3 regions of the Klebsiella sp. I138 genome follow, and region 1 is predicted to be linked to each of the others. Evidence: predicted binding sites of a transcription regulator. Region 1 holds the regulator's gene; each other region holds the start of a gene.

What was found. Region 1 encodes LexA, which represses DNA repair genes until DNA is damaged. Its sites were predicted from a motif close to TNCTGTATGTACATACAGNA; they were not measured.
Region 2: a site for LexA is predicted at 1,893-1,912, ahead of sulA (SOS-induced cell division inhibitor SulA). Genes of this name have one in related genera too.
Region 3: a site for LexA is predicted at 1,305-1,324, ahead of ACMYSK_RS03220 (YebG family protein). Genes of this name have one in related genera too.

Annotation. Positions count from the first base shown of each region.
Region 1 covers NZ_CP180447.1:3,804,446-3,807,724, reverse strand. The annotation lists gene plsB (glycerol-3-phosphate 1-O-acyltransferase PlsB) at 1-931, opposite strand, end outside; gene ACMYSK_RS17785 (diacylglycerol kinase) at 1,061-1,429, shown strand; gene lexA (transcriptional repressor LexA) at 1,631-2,239, shown strand; gene dinF (MATE family efflux transporter DinF) at 2,308-3,279, shown strand, end outside.
Region 2 covers NZ_CP180447.1:2,199,358-2,202,636, reverse strand. The annotation lists gene ompA (porin OmpA) at 1-1,010, opposite strand, end outside; gene sulA (SOS-induced cell division inhibitor SulA) at 1,363-1,872, opposite strand; gene ACMYSK_RS10335 (TfoX/Sxy family DNA transformation protein) at 2,333-2,926, shown strand; gene yccS (YccS family putative transporter) at 2,944-3,279, opposite strand, start outside.
Region 3 covers NZ_CP180447.1:706,198-709,476, forward strand. The annotation lists gene purT (formate-dependent phosphoribosylglycinamide formyltransferase) at 26-1,204, opposite strand; gene ACMYSK_RS03220 (YebG family protein) at 1,341-1,706, shown strand; gene ACMYSK_RS03225 (tellurite resistance TerB family protein) at 1,804-2,493, shown strand; gene ptrB (oligopeptidase B) at 2,611-3,279, shown strand, end outside.

The DNA of each region.
Region 1 (3,279 bases):
CCATATGGCTGCGGTGGCACGGTACGTACACAATCTCGTGCCCTTCATGGGCCAGCTGACGCACGCGTTCGGCGTTATGGACGTTGATCCCCTGATACAGACGGTTCCAGGTAAACCCGAGCACGCGGTCGGTCAGACGAATCATCTCATAGGAGAAGTTTGCGGCGATCTCTTCCATCAGCGCGATGGCGTTTTGCTGCGCCTTCTCATGGGAGATTTTCTTGCTGCGTGCTTCGTCTTCCACCGCGCGCGCGATGGCTTTTGAGGCCAGCAGCTTATTGAACAGGTCCTGACGCGCCGGCAGGCGCGGGCCGACAGCAGCCAGGCGCTGACGAGCGAAGTGCATGCGCGCGACGCGGGCCAGCTTCTGGGCGATAATTTTATCGGTGCCGTGTTCGGTGGCCATTCTGCGCAGGGAAACCGGCGGTGAGAAACGGACAAAACTGTCGCGCCCCAGCCACAGAACGGCGAAGAACTTCTGAATGCCATTCAGCATGCGCAGCGGCGGGTTCACTTCGCCTTTCTCACGCCCTGGCCTACGACCAAACATCACCGACACTGGCACCATTTGCACGTCCAGGTCAGGATGGTTACGGTGCAGATCCAGGTAGTCGTGGAACAGCTTGATCGACTCTTCTTTCGGCGCATAGTAGGTAAAGACGCGCGGCCCGCCGTGGATAAACACGTAGCGCGGCAGCAGCGCGCCGTCGATTTCCAGCGGTTCAAGCGGGTCGGGTAAATCGTGCTCCAGGCACTGGGCGCGCAGAGTCAGCAGGTCCGCCTTCGAGTTATAAGGCAGGACGTACATAATAGGACGCGAGGTATCCAGCCCTAATTCCTGAGCAGGTTCTGCGGGAATAGACTTGCTTTTTACCAGCACCCGTAATGGTAAATTCAGTAATTTATAGTAAATTCGTTGCCAGCCGGACATAAACGATGTGAAGCCTCTGGTTAATCATGCAAATGCGCGGCAAGAATAACAGAAAGCGCGCAAAATTTCCGTTGCCACGCGGCAAACGCGTGCACTCATTGACGTCATTTACATAAAAAGGTTCTTTTGATGGCCAATAATACCACTGGGTTAACCCGAATCATTAAAGCAGCAGGTTATTCCTGGAAAGGGTTCCGTGCGGCATGGATGAATGAGGCCGCATTTCGTCAAGAAGGCGTCGCCGCCATTATTGCCGTCGCGATCGCCTGCTGGCTGGACGTTGACGCCATCACGCGGGTGCTGCTGATAGGCTCGGTCCTGATAGTGATGATAGTCGAAATTCTTAATAGCGCGATTGAAGCGGTCGTAGACCGTATTGGGCCAGAGCACCACGAACTATCAGGTCGGGCGAAGGACATGGGGTCCGCGGCGGTGCTGCTGGCCATTGCGATCGCGCTGATCACCTGGGCAATCCTGCTGTGGGCCCGCTACCATTAACCGAATTTTGCTGTCCCGACCGGCAGGCTCCACGCGCCCGATGGGGTTTGCGGCCTGCCGGTGGCAATAACCCCTGGCACAATGGGTTATCTGATACGCAAAATGGAAAGAATCTCCTGATTTTTGTGTGAAATTTGATTCCAAAATCACCGTTAGCTGTATATACTCACAGCATAACTGTATATACACCCAGGGGGCGGGATGAAAGCGTTAACGACAAGGCAGCAAGAGGTGTTCGATCTCATTCGGGATCACATCAGCCAGACGGGCATGCCGCCAACGCGTGCGGAAATTGCTCAGCGCTTGGGGTTCCGTTCTCCCAACGCGGCGGAAGAACACCTGAAAGCGCTGGCGCGTAAGGGCGCGATCGAGATTATCTCCGGCGCCTCCCGGGGCATCCGTCTGCTTACGGAAGAAGAACCTGGTCTGCCGTTGATTGGCCGCGTCGCAGCCGGTGAGCCGCTGCTGGCTCAGCAGCATATCGAAGGTCACTTCCAGGTCGATCCGGCGATGTTCAAGCCGAATGCCGACTTTTTGCTGCGGGTTAGCGGTATGTCGATGAAAGATATCGGTATTCTTGATGGCGATCTGCTGGCGGTCCATAAAACTCAGGATGTGCGTAACGGCCAGGTTGTCGTGGCGCGTATTGACGAAGAAGTTACCGTAAAACGCCTTAAAAAGCTGGGTAACATCGTCGAACTCCTGCCAGAAAACAGCGAATTTTCACCGATCGTGGTGAATCTGCGCGAGCAAAACTTCACTATCGAAGGGCTGGCCGTTGGCGTTATTCGCAACGGTGAGTGGCTGTAACACCTTCTCCCCGCAGCATCATCTGATGCATGATGCTGCGCAGTCTTCCCCCGGTCAGGCTCTTTCTCATGTTCTTTAACGCCGCTGATAAGGCCCTGTGGCGCCTGGCGCTACCCATGATTTTCTCCAATATCACCGTCCCGCTGCTGGGGTTGGTCGATACCGCCGTAATTGGTCACCTCGATAGCCCGGTTTACCTCGGTGGTGTTGCGGTCGGCGCGACGGCCACCAGTTTTCTCTTCATGCTGCTGCTTTTTCTGCGCATGAGCACCACCGGACTGACGGCACAGGCCTTTGGCGCAAAAGATCCTCTTCGCCTGGCGAGGGCGCTGGTGCAGCCGCTGGGGCTGGCATTAGGGGCCGGCCTGCTGATTGTGCTTTTCAGAACCCCACTTATCGATTTGGCGTTGCATATTGTTGGCGGCAATGAAGCGGTGCTGGAACAGGCCCGGCGCTTTCTCAAAATTCGCTGGCTGAGCGCGCCGGCGTCGCTGGCAAACCTGGTGCTGCTCGGCTGGCTGCTGGGTGTGCAGTACGCCAGGGCGCCGGTGATTCTGCTGATCGTCGGCAATCTGCTGAATATCGTGCTCGACCTGTGGCTGGTGATGGGTCTGCACATGAACGTGCAGGGTGCTGCGCTGGCGACGGTGACCGCCGAATATGTCACCTTTATCATCGGGCTGCTGATGGCAAAACGCGTACTGACGCTGCGCGGGGTGTCATTGGCCATGCTGAAATGCGCCTGGCGCGGGGATGTGCGTCGGCTGCTGGCGTTAAACCGCGATATCATGCTGCGCTCTCTGCTGCTCCAGCTCTGCTTTGGCGCGGTGACCGTCTTTGGCGCTCGCCTCGGCGGCGAGATCGTTGCCGTCAATGCGCTTCTGATGACCATGCTGACCTTCACCGCCTACGCGCTGGATGGTTTTGCCTATGCCGTAGAAGCTCACTCCGGGCAGGCGTACGGCGCGCGTAATGGGAGTCAGCTGCTTGACGTCTGGCGGGCGGCCTGTCGGCAATCGGGAATAGTGGCGCTGGCGTTT
Region 2 (3,279 bases), 1.6 Mb from region 1:
TCTGGGCCCAGGCAGTCGATCAGTGCAGCGCGAGCCTTCACGTTGTCACAGGTAGTGCCGGTAACCGGGTTGGATTCACCCATACCACGTGCGGAGATTTTGCCAGCCGGGATACCTTTAGATACCAGGTAATCAACAACGGACTGAGCACGTTTCTCGGACAGCTGCTGGTTGTAAGCATCAGAACCGATACGGTCGGTGTAGCCCAGAACCACTGCAGAACCGTCTTTCGGATCCATGTTGCTCAGCTGGGTGTACAGCTGATCCAGAGCCTGCTGACCTTCCGGTTTCAGGGTAGATTTGTTGAAGTTGAACAGAACGTCAGACTTCAGAGTGAAGTGCTTGGTAGTCACTTCTGGAGCCGGAGCCGGTGCCGGAGCAACAACCGGAGCTGCTTCATCCTGACCGAAACGGTAAGAAACACCCAGGCTCAGCATGCCGTTATCAGGACGTGCACCAACGGTACCTGCGTCACCGATGTTGTTAACCCACTGGTATTCCAGACGAGTAGCGATGTCACGAGTAACAGCCCACTCTAAACCACCAGCAAATACCGGGGATACGCCAGTGTCGTGTTCGCTGCGGGAAACGCCGGTAGAACCGTAGTTGCCATCAGCGTCTGCACGCCAAACCATACCACCCAGACGGGTATAGATATCCAGATCGTCAGTGATCGGGTAACCCAGTTTAGCAGTCAGCTGAACGCCCTGAGCTTTGAAAGCGCCGTTGTCTACGCTGCCTTTATATGCAACGCGACCCAGCCAGTCGTAGCCCATTTCAAAACCGAGGTACGGGTTAACCTGGTAACCACCGAACGCACCAGCACCGAGCTGGCTGTTGTGGGTCGGGCCATTGTTGTCCTGGAAACCGTTACCGTAGAATCCGGTATCGTGAAACTGGGACCAGCCCAGTTTACCACCTGCGTACCAGGTGTTATCTTTCGGTGCGGCCTGCGCTACGGTAGCGAAGCCAGCCAGTGCCACTGCAATCGCGATAGCTGTCTTTTTCATTTTTTGCGCCTCATTATCATCCAAAATTCGCCATGAAGTTACAAAAGACCTCACGGTTAAATCCTTCACCCGGGGCGTGACTTGTTGTTAACTATGCTGATACATGCAGCGTAAGCCGATCACCCCTGGCGATGTAAAGTCTACAACTTAGTTCGAAACTTACAAGTGTGAACTCCGTCAGGCATATGAAAAAAAAGGGTTGTGTACACAACATTTAACAAATATGGTTGATTTTTGTTCGCCCAATAAACCCGCGAAACCGCATCAGACAGGCATTCCGGTATAAATGACCCTGTTCTGAAAATGACATTATTGTAAGCAAAAAAAATTCCAGGATTAATCCTAATTTAGCTTAATGGTACAAATTAGAGTGAATTTTTAGCCCGCTGAGTTGTCTCCCAGGCTGGTTTGCATTTCCAACCGGTCGCATGATAAACCCCATTGCATGACCTTCTTGCGCCGCGATAACCAGGCGTTCATGTTCTTCTGCCGTGAGTTCATCTGCCAGCCAGCCGATCACCACACTGTAATTACCCGTACTGAGTGCGCGGATCATCGACTCTACGGTATTGTAAGGGGACAGCTGGCTAATCTGCATAACCTTAGACAGCGGTAGACCGGAAGACTGAACCCATTCACGACTCAATTTCTGCTTCGGCGTAAGCCAGAGCTGCCAGCGGGACTGCTGGCCAAGCTGCTGCAATAAAGGGAGCAGGAGTAATTGCGTCATCATAGGCTGATCTTCGCGGTAGACAATTTCACTGATCAGCCCGCTGGCCGGTTGTTCGGCGACGTCATGAGAAGGATGACGTACTGAAGCAGAAGTCAGTGATGAACGATTTGCGTAAGCTGAAGTAAACATAGTCTATCCCGCCTGTAGGTTACTGTATGAATATACAGTATATCCAGCAGGAGAAAAGATCAACCTCATTTATCACTTCATTGGTTGAAAATTGTACATGATTTTTGTCGATTCTGCGCCAGCGGGCTCCGGGGGCAGGGGGGATGCATCTATTCTGATCGATAAATGACGTGAGCAATTGTTGGCCATCCGGCGCATGCGCGCAGTTGCTTCGCCCGTGTTTGTTATACAGAACGCGAAACTATTCACTCATATCCCGGTGAACAGGGAATGCGTATTTATTGCTTATATATTTAGCATTTCCAGCGGGCAGTTTTCTGAAAGCCCCTCGCAAAACGGTGAGTAAATATTGAACAGTGCAAAAATCACCTTGCTGCAATAAACGAAGTCACTTATTTTCTGTATTAGCGGATCCGTTTACAAACAATCTTCTATTTACATGATTAACAAAGGAATAATCATGAAGAAAATTTCATCTTTACGGTTCCATCAATTCCAGGAATGTTTATCTCCACTCGGTAAAATAAGCTGTCGGCCGTTATTTGGCGGCTATAGCCTGGCCATCGAGGATACCGTTTTTGCTATGGTTGCAGAGGGCGAAATCTATCTTAAGGTTTGTGAGCAGAGCGCTGAGTATCGTGTTGTGCATGAGACTCCTCTTCTGACAATGCGGAAAAATGGCCGCCCGGTTTTGCTGAAGTATTATCAGGTTGATGAAACTCTTTGGCGCGACAGCAAAACGCTTTTTAACTTATCGGCGTTGTCGTTACAAAGTGCACGCAATGAAAAGCGACGACAGCTTGCTACCGGAAGGCTAAAAGATCTCCCTAATATCAGCTTTCATATGGAGTTGCTGTTGATTAGCGTTGGCATTATGGATGAAAAAACGCTTCGACAGCTTGGTGCGCAGGAAGTCTGGCTGAAATTACGTGAGTCAAATAAGGCGCTTACGCTGAATATTCTTTACGCGCTGGAGGGGGCTATTGTGGGCGTACATTCTGCGGCGCTCCCGACGCAGCGGCGTCAGGAGCTTAAGGCTTGGGCTGGTATCTAGTTCAAAAGTATCGATGCTTATTCAGGTTGAGCGGCAACCTGTTTTTGCAACCGGCAGATTTCCGGCAGCAGCGCCAGCAGCAGGCCGATTTGCTGTAGCACCAGCGGTTCTTTGCTATCTGCACGGGGCTCAAGGTGTTGAATCCGGGACTGCAAACTATTGAGCGCTTGTTGCACCCGATGTTCGTCAGCAGGCGTGTGGTGCAGCGCATCATCAACATAGCAGACGGCATCATCAAGCAGAGCCAGAATATCCGGAGTTGTGAGTTGTTCCCGATGCGCGCCCAGCGCTGAAATATAGCTGGTAAACGTATGGTTCAGACAAAGCAGGCGGAATGCCGTTTCGCGCATCGC
Region 3 (3,279 bases), 2.4 Mb from region 1:
GTAGCGCTTGCGCCACCGGGTTTTTTTATCCCTGAACCAGGACGGCCGATGCGGCAGCTTTCGCCCGTGCCACCGCTTCATCAACGCTATCGGCAACGGCCAGCGTAACGCCCAGGCGACGAGAGCCATCAATGTCCGGTTTGCCAAACAGGCGCAGCTGAAGGCCTGCGCCAACCGCTCCCTGAATATTATTAAAGGTGACGTTGTGGCTGGTGAGCTGCGGCAGAATCACCGCTGAGGCCGCCGGGCCATACTGGCGAATCGCGCCCACCGGCAGACCAAGGAAGGCACGGACGTGGAGGGCAAATTCTGAAAGATCCTGTGAAATGAGCGTGACCATTCCGGTATCGTGTGGACGAGGAGAGACTTCACTAAAGATAACCTCGTCGCCGCAGACGAACAGCTCCACGCCGAACAGTCCATAGCCACCGAGCGCCAGTACGACCTTGCTGGCTATTTCCTGCGCGCGGGCCAGCGCACGTTCACTCATCTGCTGCGGCTGCCAGGATTCGCGATAATCGCCATCTTCCTGGCGATGGCCGACCGGCGCACAGAAATGGACGCCGTCGACGGCGCTGACGGTAAGCAGAGTAATTTCAAAATCGAAATTGACCACGCCCTCGACGATAACCCGGCCTGCGCCGGCGCGGCCGCCCTGTTGCGCATAGCGCCAGGCATCGGCCAACTGGTCATGGTGACGAATAAAACTCTGGCCTTTGCCGGATGAGCTCATGACCGGCTTCACGATGCAGGGAAGCCCTGTCTCAGCAACGGCCTCACGAAAGGCGGTTTCGCTGTCGGCAAAGCGGTAGGAGGAGGTGGGCAGCTGCAGCTCCTCCGCGGCCAGGCGGCGAATACCTTCACGATTCATGGTCAGTTTTGCCGCGCGGGCAGAGGGGACGACTTTCTGCCCGGCCAGCTCCAGCTCGACCAGCATATCCGTGGCGATGGCTTCAATTTCGGGCACGATGAAGTCGGGTTTTTCTTCTGCAATCAGCGCGCGCAGCGTTTCGCCGTCCAGCATGTTGATGACGTGCGAACGATGCGCCACCTGCATTGCCGGCGCATCAGGGTAGCGGTCTACCGCGATGGTCTCAATGCCCAGCCGTTGACACTCAATGGCGACTTCTTTACCCAGTTCACCGGAACCTAACAACATCACCCGCGTTGCTGCCGGGCGCAGCGCTGTGCCTAATAACGTCATGACTCTTTTCCACAGTAAAAAAACATGCGCCGCATTATAGACGAAAACGTTTGCGTCTGTCTTTATGGCTGTTGGTTGAGTCTCGGGTGAAAATTTGCTATACTGTATAAAAATACAGTATAAAAGAGGCTGCACAATGGCGGTTGAAATTAAATATGTGGTGATCCGCGAAGGTGAGGAAAAAATGTCGTTTACCAGCAAAAAAGAGGCCGATGCTTACGACAAAATGCTCGATCTTGCCGAAGTCCTCAACGACTGGCTGGTAGAGTGCCCGCTCACGCTGGATGAAGCACAGCGCGATGAAATGGCAATGTGGCTGGCGGAACGCAAAGAGACGCTACATCATATCCTGAGGTCGGGAAAACGTCCGGAAGCGGAAGATGAAACGGCCGGGCAGTCCTCTGAGACCGACATCCAGGGGGCAGAAACGCCGGAAGCCGCAGCAGACGAGTCGCACGAACCCCCAGCGCCAGCGAAATCACGGAAGGTAAAGGCGGCCTGACACTAGCCGAATTTGCGCATCTTTAGTTGTCCATCACATTTCCTTACATCTCGTCGTTTAGGCTGGTGATTACGCCTAATATGCAACGAGGGGAATCATGGCTAACTGGCTTAATCAACTCCAGTCTCTGCTGGGTCAGCAGGGACCATCTTCATCATCAGGTGAGAGGCCGGATGGGAAAAACTTCCTCCTGCCTGGCGCGCTAGGTGGCCTGGCAGGGCTGCTGGTAGCCAGTAAATCATCGCGTAAGCTGCTGGCCAAATATGGCACCAGCGCGCTGCTGGTTGGCGGCGGAGCGATTGCGGGAAGCGTGCTGTGGAATAAATACCAGCAGAAAATACAGGAAGCTTCGCCCGCGCAACCTGTTGCTTGCACCGGGCAATCCGCCATCGCGTCGCAGGACTCGCCGGCGACCGGGCTTGATGCCCGCAGCGAACGGCTGATACTGGCGCTGGTGTTTGCGGCTAAAAGCGACGGGCATATTGACGACAGTGAGCGGGCAAACATCGAAGAGCAGCTGCGTGCGGCTAATATTGCCGTGCAGGGCCGCGTATTAATCGATCGCGCCCTGGCGCAGCCGCTTGACCCGCAGCGTCTGGCTCAGGGCATCACTAGCGAGCAAGAGGCGCTGGAAATCTATTACATCAGCTGTGCTGCGATCGATATCGACCATTTTATGGAGCGGAGCTATCTCAACGCCCTCGGCGAGGCCTTAGGGCTCCCGGCGGAAGTGCGTGCCGACATCGAACAGGATATTCAGGCACAAAAACAGGCGCTTTCTATCTAAATCAGCAGGTTTTGCTTGCAACGTGGGCCACTTTTGCCACCCTTATACACACGCCATCCTTCAAGCCGCTTCTTGAATGATTTTGTGTATGAAATACAGGATGCAAAAGACCAAAAGATGCCACCAAAAGCAAAACGAATCCCCCACGCCATGACCCTGCATGGCGATACCCGCCTTGATAACTACTTCTGGCTGCGCGACGACGATCGTTCGCGGCCGGAAGTGCTTGATTATCTTCGCCAGGAAAATGAATACGGGCAGAAGGTCATGTCCACTCAGCGCAGCCTGCAGGAGCGGGTGCTGAAAGAAATCATTGACCGTATCCCGCCGCGTGAAGTCTCTGCACCCTACAGCAAAAATGGCTATCGCTATCGCCAGGTGTATGAACCCGGCTGCGAATACGCTATTTACCAGCGCCAGTCGGTGCTGAAAGAAGAGTGGGATGAATGGGAGGTGCTACTCGATAGCAACCAGCGCGCGGCGAAGAGCGAATTCTATACGCTTGGCGGACTGGGGATCTCGCCGGACAATACGATCATGGCGCTGGCGGAGGACTATCTCTCCCGACGGCAGTACGGCCTGCGCTTGCGTAACCTACAAAATGGCGAATGGTATCCCGAGGTGCTGGAAAACGTCTCGCCAGAATTTGCCTGGAGTAATGATTCGCAAACGCTGTGGTATGTCCGCAAGCACCCGACTACGCTGCTGCCTTATCAGGTGTGGCGACATACCGTTGGCGCCTCACCGCGATCCGACGTTCTGGTCTACGAGGAGAAAGACGAAACC